Regions from separate parts of the Rhizobium sp. BK049 genome, predicted to be linked through region 2. Evidence: predicted binding sites of a transcription regulator. Region 2 holds the regulator's gene; the other holds the start of a gene.

Region 1 (4,891 bases), on a different contig from region 2:
TCTCTCTGGCGACAGGGCGTCCAGCAAAATGAGCGCCGGCAGCGGTCTTTTGGCGGCCAAATCGTGAAACTCAGCTCGGTCGAGGTGAAGGCGCAGCACGATACCACGCCGCTCAAGGGCGTGACCGGCACCATGCAGGCCTGCCAACGTGCTATCCATTGCCAAGATTGTGTGCAATTCGCCGGACACGACCGTTCCCCCTTCGTCCACATGGACGCGACTATAAGTCGTACGGGTTAACACGCCCCTCACCCCAGGTCGGCGCCAGGGTGCTCCACGTTCTATGGTTGAAGAACGGTTGCGGGCGATGCGGAAAATATCAGGTGGAGCAAAGGACGCGCGGCAGGACATTCCTTGAGATTCGGCGTCGCCCAGACCTAGCGTTCGTTCCGGATGTCGTGCAGGAGATCCAGACCGCGCTGGTATTTTTCGGTTTTCTTGCCGGCTTGTTCGGCCTGTCGGAGATTGTCTTCAAGGTCGGCCTGTTTGACTGGCAGGGCCAGCGGATTCGATGCGGCGCGTCTGACGAATTCGTCATCGCTCTCCTCGGGCCGCCGCGTCAAGGCATCCACCGCGGAGATGATTGCCGGCGGGAAGCCTTCCTCCCTCAACCTGTCGAGCGTCCAGCCGCTGCCTTTCTCCGCGACGTCGTGAAGATAGGCGACCGTTCGCGCCTCGTCGCCCGACACGAGAAGCGCGACCCGCTGGCAATGCTCGAAGAATGGCCGGCCGGTCTTGTCGACCTGCCCTTCATGCGCCTCTAAGGCGATTTGCATGGCATGGTCGAGATGCTGCATCGCCGTTACGGTCCTTCGGTCCTTCTGATTTTCCGCCGGGAAGGCTTCTCTCCCGTTGTTATCTCGATATCGGGTGTCGTCGCCCCGGCAACTTGAGCAAGGCCGGCTTGCGGCGGGTCGAGGTCACCGCTTTCCCCGGCTCCTTGAAGCAAGGCCGCATCATCTCTGTCGTCTTGATCAAGCAGGTCTTGCAGCGTCTCATGCTCGTCTTCGCCAGCCAGCTCGTCGCAGGCCTGCATCCAATGACGCAGGTCCGAACCTTCAGGGCGGCCTTCGGCCTCCCAGATTTCATAGGCGCGCCGCCGTATCTGCTCGTGTTTGTCTATGGCCATGATCTTCTCCAGTTTCGACCTGACCTTGCAGCGTATGTCTGGCTCCGGCGCTCCCGACGGCTCTCAGCGCAGCTTCGTCTTTCAAGGCGTGTTGATGGTGGGAAGAAAATCTTCCACTTGCTTGCGCTCATCCTTTGGGAGGGTCTCCACCCGCTCTTTCCAGAAGCGTTCGGCCGCGGGGGGATCCTCCTCCCATTGGCGAACAGTGGTGATGTTGTCATCAATTTTGGACCGGCGGCGCCCGCCGAGGCTGAGATACTCCTTCGCGAGTTTCAGGCTTGGTGTCTCAGTACCGCTATCGCGATCAACCGTCGAACGAGTGTTGCGTCGAGCGGCTTCCAATGCCGCCTGGCGATCGGCCTCGGCTTGCTGCGTGTCGAAGGAGCGCGCATCGTCGGTTCCGTTGTCGGGAGACATGTTGGTTGGGGAAGTGGTCATGAATCACCTTTCGATGCTGTGATCCAATAACCTCCGCCAGCCGCGAGAGTTCCGCATGCTGGCGATTGATTCGGGCGGGCGGTCGAGCCGAACCGCGCTGCCGGCAATCAGTGAACGGCCATGCTCACCATGCGATAAGGGTGCACGGCCTCGAACTGCGAGATCATGGCCGTTGCCTGAAGCAACACGCGCTCGGCATTCTCGGGATCGTCGCGAGCGAGTTCGTCGGCATTGACGCGGATTGCTTCGGCCATGTTGTTGGAGAGTACGGCAAAGTGCGTATTGCCTTCGACAAGCGCCTCGCGCGCCGTATCCTCCAGCGTGCGAGCGATATCGACGAAGATCTCCTCGCGTTCCTCGATAGTGAGGTCTTTGATTATATTGGTCTTCTCTTCCATGTCACTCACTCCTAAAGACGTGGGACGGTGATCGAGCTCTTCGAGCCTCGATCGCCTGAGAGCTAGGAACGCCGACATCCGGATTCAAGCCATGTACAGTTTGAACTCGCCTTCGAGCCGAGGGGACGAGATCGTCATTATGCCGAACGCAGGAGTGGGCCTTCTGTTCCCGGGGAGAGCTGCTAGCAGTCGCCGGTAGAGAGTGCTAATTTTTCTCCTGCTCCTCTTGAAATCGAAAAACGCTCGAACCAGATCATTCGCGCAAGGCGCGACTTTGCACCCGAACCTCGTCAATCCGGTTCGGCCAGAGCCGACAACGTCGTCATTGTTTGTCTATGGAGGAAGACATGTCGTTCCGACCGCTTCATGACCGCATTCTCGTCCGCCGCCTCGATTCCGAAGAAAAGACCAAGGGCGGCATCATCATTCCCGACACCGCCAAGGAAAAGCCGCAGGAAGGCGAGGTCATCGCCGTCGGCCCCGGTGCGCGCAACGATGCCGGCCAAATCCAGGCGCTCGACGTCAAGGTCGGCGATCGCATCCTGTTCGGCAAATGGTCCGGCACGGAGATCAAGATCAATGGCGAGGACCTGCTGATCATGAAGGAAAGCGACGTGATGGGTATCATCGAAGCTCAGAGCGAGCGGAAAGAGGCCGCCTGAGTCCGTCAAGTCGAAAATCAATGCTAAAGCCCAGTGCGATCTCTGAGATTCGCTCCTCGCGCTTTAGATCTTAATTTCTACGCATGTCGTCCTCGCAAAACCGCTGTACACTTGGCGACATGCGCAAGCTGCCGATGAAGGAGTGAGGACATGGCTGCTAAAGAAGTCAAATTCAGCGTCGAAGCCCGCGAAAAAATGTTGCGCGGTGTCGACATCCTGGCCAACGCCGTAAAGGTGACGCTGGGTCCGAAAGGCCGCAACGTCGTGATCGACAAGTCCTTCGGTGCGCCGCGCATCACCAAGGACGGCGTCTCGGTCGCCAAGGAAGTCGAGCTCGAAGACAAGTTCGAGAACATGGGCGCCCAGATGGTCCGCGAAGTCGCTTCGAAGACCAGCGACATCGCCGGCGACGGCACCACGACTGCGACGGTGCTCGCCCAGGCGATCGTCAAGGAGGGCGCCAAGGCCGTGACGTCGGGCATGAACCCGATGGACCTGAAGCGCGGCATCGATCTCGCCGTCAGTGCGATCGTCGAAGAACTGAAGGCCAACGCCCGCAAGATATCCAACAATGCCGAAATTGCCCAGGTCGGCACGATCTCCGCCAATGGTGATGCCGAAATCGGCCGCTTCCTGGCGGAGGCCGTGCAAAAGGTCGGCAATGACGGCGTCATCACCGTTGAAGAAGCCAAGACTGCCGAAACCGAACTCGAAGTCGTCGAAGGCATGCAGTTCGACCGCGGTTATCTCAGCCCCTACTTCGTCACCAATGCCGACAAGATGCGGGTCGAGTTCGAGGACCCCTATATTCTCATTCATGAGAAGAAGCTGTCGAACCTGCAGTCGATGCTGCCGATCCTCGAAGCTGTCGTTCAGTCGGGCAAGCCGCTCCTCATCATCGCTGAAGACGTCGAAGGCGAAGCCCTTGCGACCCTCGTCGTCAACAAGCTGCGCGGCGGCCTGAAGATCGCTGCCGTCAAGGCGCCCGGCTTCGGCGACCGCCGCAAGGCCATGCTGGAGGACATCGCCATCCTGACCGCGGGCACCGTCATCTCCGAAGATCTCGGCATCAAGCTTGAGAATGTGACGCTCAACATGCTCGGCCGGGCAAAAAAGATCACGGTCGAGAAGGAAAACACGACGATCATCGACGGCGTCGGTTCGAAGGAGGAAATTTCAGGCCGCATTGCCCAGCTGAAGGCCCAGATCGAAGAAACCACCTCCGACTATGACCGCGAGAAACTGCAGGAACGCCTCGCCAAGCTCGCCGGCGGTGTTGCCGTCATCCGCGTCGGCGGCTCGACAGAGGTCGAGGTGAAGGAGAAGAAGGATCGCGTCGACGATGCGCTGCATGCCACCCGCGCAGCGGTCGAGGAGGGCATCCTGCCGGGCGGCGGCGTGGCGCTGCTGCGCGCGGTCAAGGCGCTCGGCAATATCAAGACTGCCAATGACGACCAGCGCGTGGGTGTCGACATCGTCCGTCGTGCGCTCGAGGCCCCGGCTCGACAGATTGCCGAAAACGCCGGCGCCGAAGGCTCTATCATCGTCGGCAAGCTGCGCGAGAAGAGCGACTTCTCCTATGGCTGGAATGCTCAGACCGGCGAATTCGGCGATCTCTACGCGCAGGGCGTCATCGATCCGGCAAAGGTCGTTCGCACCGCGCTGCAGGATGCATCCTCCATCGCCGGCCTGCTGGTGACGACGGAAGCGATGATCGCCGAGAAGCCGAAGAAGGATGCTCCTCCGGCAATGCCGCCCGGCGCCGGTATGGACTTTTAAGTCAGGGTCTCAGGCTCGCCCGGACACGCCGGGCGGGCCTTTTCCGAGAGAATGAAGATGGTTCAAACGATCCTAAGCCGATCGCAGGTGCCGTTGGACTCCCGCGATCTCGAAACCTGCCAACGCGTCTTCGACAAGCTCAGCGCCGATTACGCAGTGGCAAGAGACAGCGACGAAGCCGAACGAATGGCGAGCATCATCATCGAGCTCTACCGACAGGGCGTGCGCGATCCCAATCATCTGCAGTCGATGGTTCAGGCGGCCCGCGGCCTGTTTGAGACAAACGGACGCCCGACCACGCCGGTGACTGCGCCGGCACGCAATCGATGACGAGCGCATCCCGCATCCGCTTCAGCTCATAGCCGAGATCATATCGGAAGGGCTGACGCCGAAGGCATGTCGCCTTCGGCGGCCGTGACGGGCCGGCAGCAATCCGAGCCGCTCCGCACGTTTCACGCCACAGCCGCGATCGTATCGCCGTCGTT
Region 2 (4,891 bases):
GGCCGCCGAATTCAACATCTATGTCGATCCCGAGGCGGCCGATATCGTTTTCCGCTCGGGCGTTCCGATGGTGATGATGCCGCTCGACGTGACGCACCAGCTGCTGACCCGCAAGGACCGGGTCAAACGCATGGACGAGATCGGCACGGCTCCGGCAAAGGCGATGGTCGAAATGCTGGAATTCTTCGAACGCTTCGATATCGAGAAATACGGCTCAGACGGCGGGCCGTTGCACGACCCGACGGTCGTCGCCTATCTGCTGAAGCCGGAACTTTTCCAAGGCCGGGACTGCAATGTCGAGATCGAGGTCCGGTCCGAACTTACCACCGGCATGACCGTCGTCGACTGGTGGCATGTGACCGACCGCAAGCGCAACGCCAAGGTGATGCGTTACGTCGATGCGGACGGTTTCTTCGATCTCCTGATCGAGCGCTTCGCCCGCATCTGATTATTCTTTCCTTCTCCGAAGAGCGAAACGACCTCAGGCGTCCTTCTCGTCGAAGACGGAATTGGCTTCGGCCTCGACCGGTTTCGGGCCGCCCTTGGCGACGCCGACCATGGCCGGGCGCAGGACGCGCTCGCCGATGGTGAAGCCGGCCTGCACGACCTGGACGACGGTGTTGTTCGGCACTTCGGAGTTCGGCACCTCGAACATTGCTTGATGGAAATTCGGATCGAATTTCTGGCCGACCGGCTCCAGCTTGCGAACACCGTGTCGCTCCAACGCCGAGAGCATCGAGCGCTCGGTCATTTCCACACCTTCGATCAGCGTGGTGAGGCCGGCGTCGGCCGTGGCTTTGGCCTCCGGAGAGATGGCGTCCAGCGCCCGGCGCAAATTGTCCGAGACGGCGAGCATGTCGCGTGCGAAACCGGCGACGGAATAGGATTTTGCATCCTTCACCTCGCGCTCGGTGCGACGGCGCAGATTATCCATCTCGGCGGCAAGTCGCAGATAGCGGTCACGCAGCTCGGCATTCTCGGCCTTCAGAAGCTCGAGCGGATCCGGCTGCTTGGCCTCCTCCTGCTCGACAGTGGCAGTCTCGACGTTGACGGCAGCGTCGGCTGCGGCATCGGCCGCAGTTGCGTCAGGTCCGTTTTTCGTCGTTTCATCGGTCATGACGGTCTCCGGTTGGTATTTTCAGATGCGCCCGATATCGAGGTTTGGCCGGAAAAAATCAAGTCTGCGTGACGAAGAAGCGAAAATTCCGCGCTTCCTCAGTGATGACGTCAAAGCGGATTGCGCGACAGGCGGGAGACGAGCTGAGCGGTGTAATCCACCATCGGCACGATGCGGGAATAATTGAGCCGCGTCGGGCCGATGACGCCGACAGCGCCGACGATCCGGTCATCATCGTCGCGATAGGGCGCGACGATGAGCGACGAGCCCGACAGCGAGAAGAGCTTGTTTTCCGAACCGATGAAGATTCGCACGCCCGAACCGCTTTCGGCCAGGTTGAGAAGCTCGATCAGGCTGTCCTTTTTTTCGAGATCGTCGAACAGCATGCGAAGCCGGTCGAGATCTTCGGCGCCGGCAAGGCCTTCGAGCAGGTTGGCGCGGCCGCGGATGATCAGCTGGGCGGGCTTTCCCTCCTCCGGGCTGCCGGCCCAGACGGCGATGCCGCGCTCTACAAGATCGCGCGAGAGCGCATCGAGCTCATGGCGAACGTCATCCTTCAGACGGCTTAATTGTTTGCGCAGCTCCGGCAGGGTCTGGCCGGACATGTGCGCGTTGAGGAAATTCGCCGCCTCCGTCAATTGCGACGATGTGATGCCTGCAGGCAGTTCGATGATGCGGTTTTCCACCTGGTCGTGATCGCCGACGAGCACGGCGAGCGCCTTTGTCGGTTCAAGCCGGATGAACTCGACATGTTTCAGCACCGGATCGCTTTTCGAGGTGATGACGAGCCCGGCCCCGCGCGAGATGCCGGAAAGCATGCGGCTCGCCTCGTTCATCATCGATTCCACCGGATTGCCGCCGCTTTCGGCCCGCACCTGCCGGTCAATACTGGCGCGGTCCTCGGCGGAGAGATCGCCGATCTGCATGAAGGCATCGACGAAGAAGCGCAGCCCGATCTGGGTTGGCAGCCGGCCGGCGCTGACATGGGGGGAATAGATGAGACCGAGTTCCTCGAGATCGCTCATGACATTTCGCACTGACGCCGGCGAGAGTGACATCGGCAACAGGCGCGACAGATTGCGCGAGCCGAGCGGCTCGCCGCTTTCGAGATAACCCTCGACGATGCGGCGAAAAATTTCTCTGGAGCGCTCGTCCAGCGCAGCAACGGCATCCGAAACCGACGTCGACCTGATGCCCATGAACCTCTCGAACCCACGCTGATGATGCTCCCGAAAATATAGTCAAACTCGCACGCGTGGCAAAAGGGAATTTGCAAATGAGCGCCGCCAATCGTAGAAGCGGTCAGCAACTCCAGGAGATAAGAATGCGGCCTTCAGGCAGAAAAACCGACCAGATGCGCAAGGTCTCGTTCGAGCGCAATTTTTCCAAGCATGCGGAAGGCTCCTGCCTGGTGAAATTCGGGGATACGCATGTGCTTTGCACCGCAAGCCTCGAGGAAAAGACGCCGCCATGGCTGCGCAACACCGGCAAGGGCTGGGTCACGGCCGAATACGGCATGCTGCCGCGGGCGACCGGCGAGCGCATGAAACGCGAGGCCGCCGCCGGCAAGCAGGGCGGCCGCACGCAGGAAATCCAACGGCTGATCGGCCGGTCGCTACGCGCCGTCGTCGATCTGCAGGCGCTCGGCGAAAAGCAGATCACGCTCGATTGCGACGTCATCCAGGCCGATGGCGGCACACGGACGGCCTCGATCACCGGCGGCTGGATCGCGCTTTACGATTGCCTGAAATGGATGGAAAGCCGCAACATGATCAAGGTCGACCGGGTCCTGAAGGATCATGTCGCCGCCATCTCCTGCGGCGTTTTCGCCAACCAGCCGGTGATCGACCTCGATTATCTTGAGGATTCCTCTGCCGAGACCGATGCGAACTTCGTCATGACCGGCGCCGGCGGCATCGTCGAAATCCAGGGCACGGCCGAAGGCACGCCGTTCAGCGAAGAGGAATTCAGCTCTCTGATGCGGCTTGCCAAGAACGGCATCAGCGAACTCGTCACCCTGCAGAAAGAGGCGATTGCGGGATGAATGCCATGCTGGAAGGCATCTTGGAAACGGCGCTTTATGCGCGCGATCTCGATCAGGCCGAGACGTTCTACGAGGGCGTTCTCGGGCTTGAAAAGATCTCCCGCGCCGGCAACCGGCATGTCTTCTTCCGCTGTGGGCCAGGCGTTCTCCTCATCTTCAACCCCGAGGAAACGATAAAGCCGCCGGCAGCCGACGCGCTGCAGGTGCCGCCGCACGGCGCGACCGGCCAGGGCCATGCCTGTTTTCGTGTGTCCGGCCGCAATATCGATACCATGGCCGAACGGCTGAAGGCGGCTGATGTCGCGATCGAATCCGAGGTGCACTGGCCAAATGGCGGCCGCTCGATCTATTTCCGCGACCCTGCCGGCAACAGCCTGGAATGCGCGGAGGCAAAAATCTGGGGCCTCGAACAGGATATCTGAATTGCGCAAGCTCGAAACCAAAACAATCGTCGTCGCCAGCCACAATACCGGCAAGATCCGCGAGATCCAGGAATTGATCGGGCCGCTTGGCTTCACCGCCAAATCCGCGGCCGAACTGAATTTCGTCGAACCTGACGAGACCGGCACGAGCTTCGAGGAGAATGCGACGATCAAGGCGGTGGCCTCGGCCAATGCCGCCGGCATGCCGGCGCTTTCGGATGATTCCGGGCTGGTGGTCGACGCGCTCGGTGGCGATCCCGGCGTCTACACCGCCAACTGGGCGGAGACCGCAGACGGCACGCGCGATTTCGACATGGCGATGGCCAAGGTGGAAAAGGCGCTGCAGGATGCCGGCGCAACGACGCCTGAACAGCGCGGGGCGCGTTTCGTCAGCGTGCTCTGCCTTGCCTGGCCGGACGGGCATACCGAGCTTTTCCGCGGCGAGGTCGAAGGCCATGTCGTCTGGCCGCCGCGCGGCACCCAAGGCTTCGGCTACGATCCGGTCTTTCAGCCCGAGGGTTATGACGTCACCTTCGGCGAAATGAGCGGCGAGGAGAAACACGGCTGGAACCTCGGCAAGCCGCAGGCGCTGTCGCACCGGGCCCGTGCCTTCAAACTTTTCGTCGAAACCTGCCTGGAGGCATAAGGTCTGTTCGTGGGCAATTTCGATACGCCAAGCCTCTCGCGCGACGCCGCGCTGCTGCCCGATACCGGCGAGCCCGGCTTCGGCGTCTATGTGCATTGGCCCTTCTGCGCGGCGAAGTGTCCCTATTGCGACTTCAACAGCCATGTACGCCATCAGCCGGTGGACCAGGAGCGCTTTGCATCGGCCTTTCTGAAGGAGATGGCGGCAGTTCGGGCAATGAGCGGGCCGAAGACGGTGACGAGCATCTTCCTCGGCGGCGGCACGCCATCGCTGATGAAGCCGGAAACGGTCGATGCCATTCTCGACGGCATCGCGCGGCACTGGCATGTGCCCGCCGGCATCGAAATCACCATGGAAGCCAATCCGTCGAGCGTCGAGGCCAAACGGTTCCGCGGCTACCGCGCGGCCGGCGTCAACCGTGTCTCGCTCGGCGTACAGGCGCTGAACGACCGCGATCTGAAATTCCTCGGCCGGCTGCATGACGTCGCCGACGCGCTGAAGGCGATCCGGCTGGCGCGCGAGATCTTCCCGCGCATGTCCTTCGACCTCATCTATGCCCGGCCGGACCAGACGGTCGAGGAATGGGAGAAGGAACTGAAGGAAGCGATCTCCTATGCGGTCGACCATCTGTCGCTCTATCAGCTGACCATCGAGGAAGGCAC

Evidence for each region. The regulator HrcA, encoded in region 2, represses chaperone genes, less so after heat shock. The targets are predictions, from matches to a motif close to GTTAGCACTCNCNNNNNGNGAGTGCTAAC.
Region 1: the regulator HrcA is predicted to act here: its motif matches at 2,147-2,175, upstream of groES (co-chaperone GroES).

The regions. Positions count from the first base shown of each region.
Region 1 covers NZ_JACHYV010000001.1:262,837-267,727, forward strand. Annotated here, with positions in the region: gene FHT70_RS01220 (PAS-domain containing protein) at 1-159, opposite strand, end outside; gene FHT70_RS01225 (HD domain-containing protein) at 378-797, opposite strand; gene FHT70_RS01230 (DUF2934 domain-containing protein) at 803-1,129, opposite strand; gene FHT70_RS01235 (hypothetical protein) at 1,211-1,567, opposite strand; gene FHT70_RS01240 (hypothetical protein) at 1,675-1,965, opposite strand; gene groES (co-chaperone GroES) at 2,313-2,627, shown strand; gene groL (chaperonin GroEL) at 2,778-4,406, shown strand; gene FHT70_RS01255 (hypothetical protein) at 4,464-4,736, shown strand; gene FHT70_RS01260 (HPP family protein) at 4,859-4,891, opposite strand, start outside.
Region 2 covers NZ_JACHYV010000007.1:73,458-78,348, forward strand. Annotated here, with positions in the region: gene FHT70_RS09565 (nucleoside hydrolase) at 1-448, shown strand, start outside; gene grpE (nucleotide exchange factor GrpE) at 482-1,117, opposite strand; gene hrcA (heat-inducible transcriptional repressor HrcA) at 1,228-2,316, opposite strand; gene rph (ribonuclease PH) at 2,442-3,161, shown strand; gene FHT70_RS09585 (VOC family protein) at 3,158-3,583, shown strand; gene rdgB (RdgB/HAM1 family non-canonical purine NTP pyrophosphatase) at 3,585-4,229, shown strand; gene hemW (radical SAM family heme chaperone HemW) at 4,239-4,891, shown strand, end outside.